Regions from separate parts of the Streptomyces sp. NPDC058985 genome, predicted to be linked through region 1. Evidence: riboswitches for the same ligand, from Rfam matches in the RefSeq annotation. Region 1 holds a riboswitch; the other holds the start of a gene.

Region 1 (4,203 bases):
GTGGACAACCTCAAGATCGGGGTGAAGCTCGCCCTGCTGATCGTGATCCTCGGCCTGGTCTACGTGAAGCGCGACGACGAGAAGGTCGACAAGCCGCTGTTCGGCCTCGTGGGCCTGCTGACCGTCGCGAACATCTTCATCGCGGTGCTGTGGACGTGACGGCGGAGGCACCCGCGCCCGCAGACCGGGCCCCGGCCCGGGCCTGGGCGACCGCTCCCGCCGCGACCGCCAGCCACCCGGCCACCGCGATCCACAGCAGGACCTGGCCGGGTGTGTCCAGCCACGCGAGGTCGATCGCGGCGGCCACGGAGAGCGTCGCCGCCGCCGTCATGCCGAGCGGGAAGGCCGTCGACCAGCGCCGCACGTCGTAGCGGAGCCGCGGCCAGACGAACTCGGCGACCAGCAGGACGACGTACCAGGCGAGGTCGAGGGTGAGCAGGAAGACGGTCACGTCGTGCAGCACGGCGCTGTCGTCGGAGTTCCACAGGTACATGCCGGTCCCGGCCGCCGCGATCAGTTTGGCGCCGGCGAGGGCCGAGATGGCGAGCGCGCCGCCGGCCACCCAGTGGTCACCGGAGCCCAGCGCCACCTGCCGCAGATCGAAGCGGAACAGCGCGATCAGGTAGAGCACGATCCCCAGCCAGAACGGCACCAGCGCCGCGTGCGCCAGCCAGGGTGTCGAGGTGACCGCGGAGAGCGTGGCGCCGAGCACCGCCAGCCCCTCCGTGGCCACGCACCCCAGGAACACCGCCCCCGGCATCCTGCGCCCCCAGTGCCGCACGACCAAGAGGATCAGCACCGGCCACAGGAGCGCCGCCAGTGCCAGCAGCGCGGCGGCCAGGGGCGTCCAGCCGTGCAGCGCGAACCGGGTGCCGAGCACGGTGGTCGCGGCGACCGCGGTGAGCGCGCCCGGTGTCCCCGCCCGCGTCAGCCACTGCGGGCGTTCGACCAGCAGCAGGTAGACGAAGTTCGCCGCCAGGGTCAGCCAGGCGGCGCTGGCCAGGAACAGCGCGATGCGGGACAGGACCTCGTGTCCCGTCAGATGCAGGGCGACCGACAGGATGCCGGTCGCCATCACCGCGGCCCCGGCCGCCGGTGGACGCTGCGCCCACCAGGCGCGCAGGGGGAAGGGGAGAGTGCCTGACGACGTGCCTGGTGACGTACCTGACGACATGCTCCCGATGCTAGAGAGCCGCGCCGGTCAGGCGGGTCGCACCACGCTGTGGATCGACGACTCGCCGTCGTAGTAGATCGACTCCTCGCGGACGTACGCGCCCGGCTTCGGGGCGTGGATCATCATGCCGTTGCCGATGTAGAGGCCGACGTGGCTGAGGTCGTCGTAGAAGAAGACCAGGTCACCGGGTTGTGCCTGGGAGACGGGGACGGTCGTTCCGGCGTTGACCTGGTCGTACGTGACGCGCGGCAGTGTCACCCCCGCGGCCTTCCAGGCGGCCTGGGTGAGGCCGGAGCAGTCGTAGGAGCCGGGGCCGGTGGCGCCCCAGACGTACGGCTTGCCGATCTGGGCGCGGGCGAAGCCGAGCGCCTTCTCGGCCTTGGTGCCGTACGACGAGTCCGGCGTCGAGGAGCCCGACGAGCCGCTGCCGCCGGACTCCGAGGAACCGGAGGAGGTGCCACCGCCGCTCTCCTGCCGTGCGGCCTCCTCCCGCCGCTCGCGCTCCTCGGCCTGCTGCCGGGCCTGCTGCTCGGCCAGCTCCGCGGCCTTGCGGGCGGCCTCCTCCTGCTTCTTCTTCTCGATCGCCGCGAGCCGGGCCTTCTCCTCGGCGGTCAGCTTCGAGAGCAGTTCACGGGCGGTGGCGAGCTTCTTCTGGACGGTCGACTTGGCCGTCTTCAGGTCCTTCTGCGAGCCGGTGAGCGTCTCCAGGCTCTCGGCGGCCTCCCGGCGCTTCTTCATCGTCTCGGACTGCTGCGTGACGTAGTCGTCGACCGCGGTCTTCTGGCGGCCGGTGAGCCGGCCCATCAGCTGGTTCTGGTCGAAGTACTCCTGCGGCGAGTCCGCGAGCAGGAAGGTCGCCGTCTCCGGGACCGCCGTGCCCGTGCGGTACTGCGCGGAGGCGAAGGAACCCAGTTCCTCGCGCGCGTCGTTGAGCTTCTGGGTGCGCTGGGCGACGTCGTCGAGGAGGGTGTCGACCTTCTTGCGCTGCTTGGCGGTCTTCTCCTTGGCCGCGTTGTACTTCTCGGTGGCCGACCCCGCCTGGCGGTAGAGGTCGTCGACCTTCTTCTCGACCTCTTCGAGGCTCGGCCTGTCGTCGTCCGACGGCGTGGCGTTCGCCGTCTGGGACAGCAGGGCGACGGAGGTCAGGGCCGCCGTGGCGAGGGCCGGGGTCCGTATGCCCGCGACGCGTGAACCGGTGGGGCGCGACTTGCGGTGCGACGCCAAGGAGGCGCTCCTTCCAAGTGCTCCGCCTACCGGGTTAGCTGTCGGGTTCGGGCGGCACGGAAGGGTTGCCCTACGGCGGACCGTCCTCGCGGGAGGCGGTACGGCCGATTCACCCCAAGTTCTCGGTTGGGTCCCCGGCTCCGGGCGCCGTGGCGGGCACGTCGGACTCGGCGGAGGCCGCGCGGCCCGGCGAGGTTCGCCGGAGGGGGTCGTTCGGCCTGCCCGCACCGTAGCCAACTCGTGTGGCCGCTGTGAAGGTTGGTGGGTGATATGCCCGATACATTTTCGTTACCTCGGCGACGGGTGTCACTCTTCGTATCCCGGCACGTCGCAGGGCGTACCGGTGTGAGGTGTCCCGGCCATTTTCCGGGGTGGCGCCGGGTTGTCGGTGGGGCGCCCTAGACTCGGAGAGCGATGAGCAGCCTCTTTGACGACAGCTTCCTGGCGAGCCTCCAGACCCCCCGGGGTCATGAGGAGGAACCCCCGCCGCCGCCCGAGGACGGTCACGGACCGGAGCCGGTCCCGCACGACCTGTTCGGCGGGAAGTTCGACGCGCCCCCGGAGCGCGACCGGTACTACCGGGACGGCGCCCCGCGCCCCGCCCTGGACCCGGCCGCCCTCCTGGACGGGCTGAACGACAACCAGCGCGCCGCCGTGGTGCACTCCGGCTCCCCGCTGCTCATCGTGGCCGGCGCCGGCTCCGGCAAGACCCGCGTGCTCACCCACCGCATCGCCCACCTGCTGGCCGAGCGCGGCGTCCACCCGGGCCAGATCCTCGCGATCACCTTCACCAACAAGGCCGCCGGCGAGATGAAGGAGCGCGTCGAGCAGCTCGTCGGCCCGCGCGCCAACGCGATGTGGGTGATGACCTTCCACAGCGCCTGCGTCCGCATCCTGCGCCGCGAGTCGAAGAAGCTCGGCTTCACCTCGTCCTTCTCGATCTACGACGCCGCCGACTCCAAGCGGCTCATGGCGCTGGTCTGCCGCGACCTCGACCTGGACCCCAAGCGCTTCCCGCCCAAGTCCTTCAGCGCCAAGATCAGCAACCTGAAGAACGAGCTGATCGACGAGGAGGACTTCGCCGCCCAGGCCGCCGACGGCTTCGAGAAGACCCTCGCCCAGGCGTACGCCATGTACCAGTCGCGGCTGCGCGAGGCCAACGCCCTCGACTTCGACGACCTGATCATGACGACGGTCAATCTGCTCCGCGCCTTCCCGGACGTCGCCGAGCACTACCGCCGCCGCTTCAGGCACGTCATGGTCGACGAGTACCAGGACACCAACCACGCCCAGTACGCCCTGGTGCGCGAGCTGGTCGGCGGGGCGTCGGAGCACCCCGTCGACGTGCCGCCGGAGGCCGAGGTCCCGCCCGCCGAGCTGTGCGTGGTGGGCGACGCCGACCAGTCGATCTACGCCTTCCGCGGCGCCACCATCCGCAACATCCTCCAGTTCGAGGAGGACTACCCGAACGCGACGACGATCCTCCTGGAGCAGAACTACCGCTCCACTCAGACCATCCTCACCGCCGCCAACGCGGTCATCGAGCGCAATGAGTCCCGCCGGCCCAAGAACCTGTGGACCAACCAGGGCGCCGGCGCCCAGATCACCGGGTACGTCGCCGACACCGAGCACGACGAGGCCCAGTTCGTCGCCGACGAGATAGACCGCCTCACGGACGCGGGCGAGGCCAAGGCCGGCGACGTCGCCGTCTTCTACCGCACCAACGCGCAGTCCCGTGTCTTCGAAGAGGTCTTCATCCGCACCGGGCTGCCCTACAAGGTCGTCGGCGGCGTCCGCTTCTACGA
Region 2 (4,203 bases), on a different contig from region 1:
CGCGGGGTTGCGCGATTCCCACCCCCTCACAATGTACGTCCTGTACATTTTATACGGAGCCAGTGCAGCCGAAGAGGGTTCCGTCACGAGAAGGGGTTCGCCATGACCCGACCGTCCGCCCGCCACGTCCTGCCCGAGTTCACCGAGCGCACGAGCGCCGGGGCCCGGACGTCGGATCCGTACTCGAAACTGCTGGAGGAGCGGATCGTCTTCCTCGGGACGCCGGTCGACGAGACCTCCGCGAACGACGTGATGGCGCAGTTCATGCACCTGGAGCACCAGGCCCCGGACCGGGACATCGCCCTCTGCATCAACTCCCCGGGCGGCTCGTTCACGGCCATGACGGCGATCTACGACACGATGCGCTACGTCGCCTGCGACGTGGAGACGACCTGCCTCGGACAGGCCGGCGCGTCCGCCGCGCTGCTGCTGGCGGCGGGCACGCCGGGCAAGCGCGCGATGCTGCCCGGGGCGCGGGTGGTGCTCCGTCAGCCGCTGCTCACCGAGCCGATCGAGGGGCAGGCGAGCGACCTGGCCATCCGGGCCGAGGAGTTGGCACGGATCCGCGCCCGCCTGGAGGAGATCCTTGTACGGCACACGGGCCGCACTCCGGCGCAGGTGACCGAGGACATCGAGCGGGACACCGTCCTGGACGCCCAACAGGCTCTGGAGTACGGGCTGGTGGACCGGATCGTGTCCGACCGCTCCGCCGCGCCCGGCACACCCGGCACCCGGTGAACGGCCGATGCTGCCACCGGAACTGCCGCCCCTGCCCGCCCTGACCCGCGCCGAGGCGGAGCTGATCGACCGCTACCTGGACGTCGTCGACCTGCTCGGGCGCATCAACCCCGCGCGGGACGGCGACACCTACCGGGGACTGCGGGCCGCCCAGGCGCTGGTCGGGAAGGCCGCGGCCCTGCGTGACGCGCTGGAGCTGATGCACGCCCGGGGCGAGACCGAACTGCACGCGCCCCCCCTCGCCCGCGCCCTGCGGGTACTGGACGGCGAGCGGCGGACGGGACGCCTCAGTCTTCCGCCGTGTTCCGAGAGTTGAGTGGACGGGGTTCGAAACGGACCAAAAGACGTACCTCCTTTCGGCGTAGGAACACACCCGGTTGACGACCGGTCCGGGTTGCGCGGCCGCCCTCCCCCGACGTCCGCGCCTACCGCTGCGCCGCTGGTCCCGGGGGCGTCATCGCCTACGACCCCGGCTCGAACACAGCGGCGTCCACCCGAACGGGTGGGTGGTGAGTAACAACACAAAAGGCACGTTCCGTTGGGAATTCCCCCTCCGGCGAGACAAGATCCGTGACTGACGACAAGCCCCCGCCGCAGCGGCGGGGCGGTCCGGGCGGACGCCGAGTCCTGCCGCCGCCCGGACGACCGGTCGCGAGGAAGTGGATCGGCAGGAGTGGAGGACCCGAGCACGACGGGTCGCAGGAGCGGTCGCCTCCGTGGGAGAGGCGCCGGACCGAGCAGCCCTTGGGGTGAAGCCGCACTCGTGCGGCCGGGCAACTTCGCCAGCCCGAATCCGACAGGTCATCCTTCACAGGCGGCTGACGAAGGGTTGCGCATGTTCGCGCTCAATCGTGTCCCGTCCCTGATGGCTCGTGCCGGTACGGCCTCGGCCCTCACTCTCGCCGCGGTAGGCGGCTCCGTCGTGGTCCCCGGCTTCTCCTCGGAGGCGGCCGCGGCGGCTCATGCGACGAAGGCCCTCAAGATCGCGGCATCCAAGAAGGGTTCCCCCTACAGGTGGGGCGCCGTCGGGCCCCGCAGGTTCGACTGCTCCGGCCTGACGCTGTACTCGTTCAAGAAGGCCGGCAAGAAGCTGCCGCGCACGGCGGCCCAGCAGTACAACAAGACCCGCCACGTCTCGGCCAAGAAGCGCAAGGCCGGAGACCTGGTCTTCTTCCACTCGGGCCGCAGCGTCTACCACGTCGGCATCTACGCCGGGAAGGGCAAGCTCTGGCACGCCCCGAAGACCGGGGACGTGGTACGCCTGCAGAAGATCTGGACCGGGAGCGTCTCCTACGGCCGGGTCAAGTAGCCCCCAGGGGCCAGACGCCCCGTGATCGAGTGACACGGGGTCAGACAGCCCGGGGTCGAGCAGCTCTCCCGAGGGGGATGACGGCGTTCTGCCCCGCCGTCACCCCCTCGGCGGCGGCCGGCGTGCCGGGGGCGGTCCAGGGCAGTTCGATGGAGACGGTCTTGCCGCCCTCCCGCGTGGGGCGGACCCGCAGCTTGCCGCCGCATTCGGCGGTCAGCCAGCGGATGATCACCATGCCGCGGCCGTTGTCCTGCTGCACGGCGGCCGGCAGGCGCTTGGGGAAGCGCGGATGGCTGTCGGTGACGCCGATGCGCAGCCGCTCGTCACGGTCGAGGACGAGGTCCACCGTGAAGGTGGGCGACTGCCCGAGCGTGTGCTGGACCGCGTTGGTCGCCAGTTCGGAGACGATCAGCCGGACCGTGTCGGACATCTCCGCGTCCGCCGGCAGGCCCCACTCCACCAGCGTGCCGGCCACATAGGTGCGCGCGGCGGCCACCGAAGCGGGATCGCTCGGCAGAGTGACGGATGCTTCCAGGTGATCGGCCATGGCAACGTCGTCCCTTTCTCACGGGACCGTGGTCCGACACGAAGCGGGCGGTTCGAGTACGGTCCCGGACTGGTGCTTCGCCGCCAGACTGCCATCACCCGGCCCGTGAAGGACGGCGATCCGCCAAGATATGCATATATCTGTCGCTCGAAGCGGTGAACTCTGCGACGGCAGAGCGGATTTGGGCGGCCCATAAGGAGTAAGGGAGTGGCCCATGCAGCACGGTCCGGTGGTGCGCCGCAGAAAGCTGGGCGCGGAACTGCGCGCCCTGCGCACGACGGCGGGCATCACCAGCGGGGAGGCGGCCCGGCTGGTGGGCTGGCACCAGTCGAAGGTCAGCCGCATCGAGACCGGGACGAGCGGGGCGAAACCGGCCGACGTGCGGTTACTGCTCGACGCCTACGGCGTGGACGACGACCAGCTGCGCGGGCTGCTGGTGATGCTGGCGCGCTCCGACGACGCGGGCGGCCGGCACCACTGGTGGCACGCCTACCGCGGGGTGCTGCCGCCCACCTACCGCGACTTCATCAGCCTGGAGTCCCAGGCCGGCGCGATGCGCACGCTGGAGACGACGGTGGTCCCCGGCCTCCTGCAGACCCCGGAGTACGCCCGCGAGGTGACGCGGGCCGCCGTGGACGGCATGCCGGAGGAGCGGCTGGACGCGCTGGTGGAGGTCAGGCTGGCCCGGCAGGACGTGCTGCGCGGCGAACCGCCGCTGGAGCTGAGCGCGGTGCTGGACGAGGCGGTGCTGCGCCGGCAGGTGGGCGGCCCCGGGGTGATGGCACGTCAGCTGGAGCGGCTGGTGGAGGCGGCGCGTCTGCCGCATGTCCGGCTCCAGGTATTGCCGTTTGCCGCCGGGGCGCACATCGGTGTCACCGGCCCTTTCGTAATCTTCTCTTTTTCGAGCACTTCTGATCTGGACGTGGTTGTTCTCGACCACTTGACGAGTAGCCTGCATCTCGAACGGAAAGAAGACCTAGAGGCCTATACCGAGGCCTTCAACGCCCTTCTGATCCATGCCCTTTCGCCCGAGGACTCGTTGGACTTCATCGCCGCGACCGCGGCAGGCGCGTAAGGAGGCACCATGTCAGGCTCCATGTCCGAACTTCCCCGGAACATCCCTGCCGGCACCGATCTGACCGGCGTGCGGTGGCTGCGCAGCAGCTACAGCACGGGCGCGAACAACTGCGTGGAGACGGCCCGGCCGTCGGCCGGCCGCTGGGCCGGACTTCTCGCGGTGCGCGACTCCAAGAACCCCGCCGGGGCCGCCCTGCTCTTCTCCCCCGAGAGCTGGACGTCCTTCACCGCCGGGATCCACCAGGACTGACCACCCCACGAGACGTCGGACGACACACGGCCATGCCACGCCGACTCATGGTCGCGTCTCGCCGATCACCCGCACCGCGCGTTCGATCTGTTCCCCGGAGAGGTCCGCCCGAGCGGTCAGCCTGAGCCGTGAGACACCGTCCGGCACGGAAGGAGGACGGAAACAGCCCACGGACAGGCCGGCCGCACGGCAGTCGGCCGCCCACCGCACCGCCCCCTCCGGGGAAGGCGCGCGCACCGAGACCACCGCGGCGTCCGGACGTACCGCCTCCAGGCCCGACGC

What was found. A riboswitch is a leader RNA that binds a small molecule or an ion and turns the genes downstream of it on or off. The one in region 1 is predicted to bind cyclic di-AMP.
Region 2: another riboswitch for cyclic di-AMP. It lies ahead of ACFW01_RS20275 (C40 family peptidase); the one in region 1 lies ahead of ACFW01_RS00250 (C40 family peptidase).

What each region holds. Positions count from the first base shown of each region.
Region 1 is NZ_JBHYJX010000001.1:57,508-61,710, reverse strand. It holds gene ACFW01_RS00260 (hypothetical protein) at 1-159, shown strand, start outside; gene ACFW01_RS00255 (tellurite resistance/C4-dicarboxylate transporter family protein) at 137-1,174, opposite strand; gene ACFW01_RS00250 (C40 family peptidase) at 1,202-2,398, opposite strand; cyclic di-AMP (ydaO/yuaA leader) riboswitch at 2,407-2,581, opposite strand; gene pcrA (DNA helicase PcrA) at 2,813-4,203, shown strand, end outside.
Region 2 is NZ_JBHYJX010000021.1:120,681-124,883, reverse strand. It holds gene ACFW01_RS20285 (ATP-dependent Clp protease proteolytic subunit) at 103-738, shown strand; gene ACFW01_RS20280 (hypothetical protein) at 746-1,054, shown strand; cyclic di-AMP (ydaO/yuaA leader) riboswitch at 1,423-1,570, shown strand; gene ACFW01_RS20275 (C40 family peptidase) at 1,574-2,047, shown strand; gene ACFW01_RS20270 (ATP-binding protein) at 2,088-2,594, opposite strand; gene ACFW01_RS20265 (helix-turn-helix transcriptional regulator) at 2,809-3,669, shown strand; gene ACFW01_RS20260 (DUF397 domain-containing protein) at 3,691-3,921, shown strand; gene ACFW01_RS20255 (8-amino-7-oxononanoate synthase) at 3,967-4,203, opposite strand, start outside.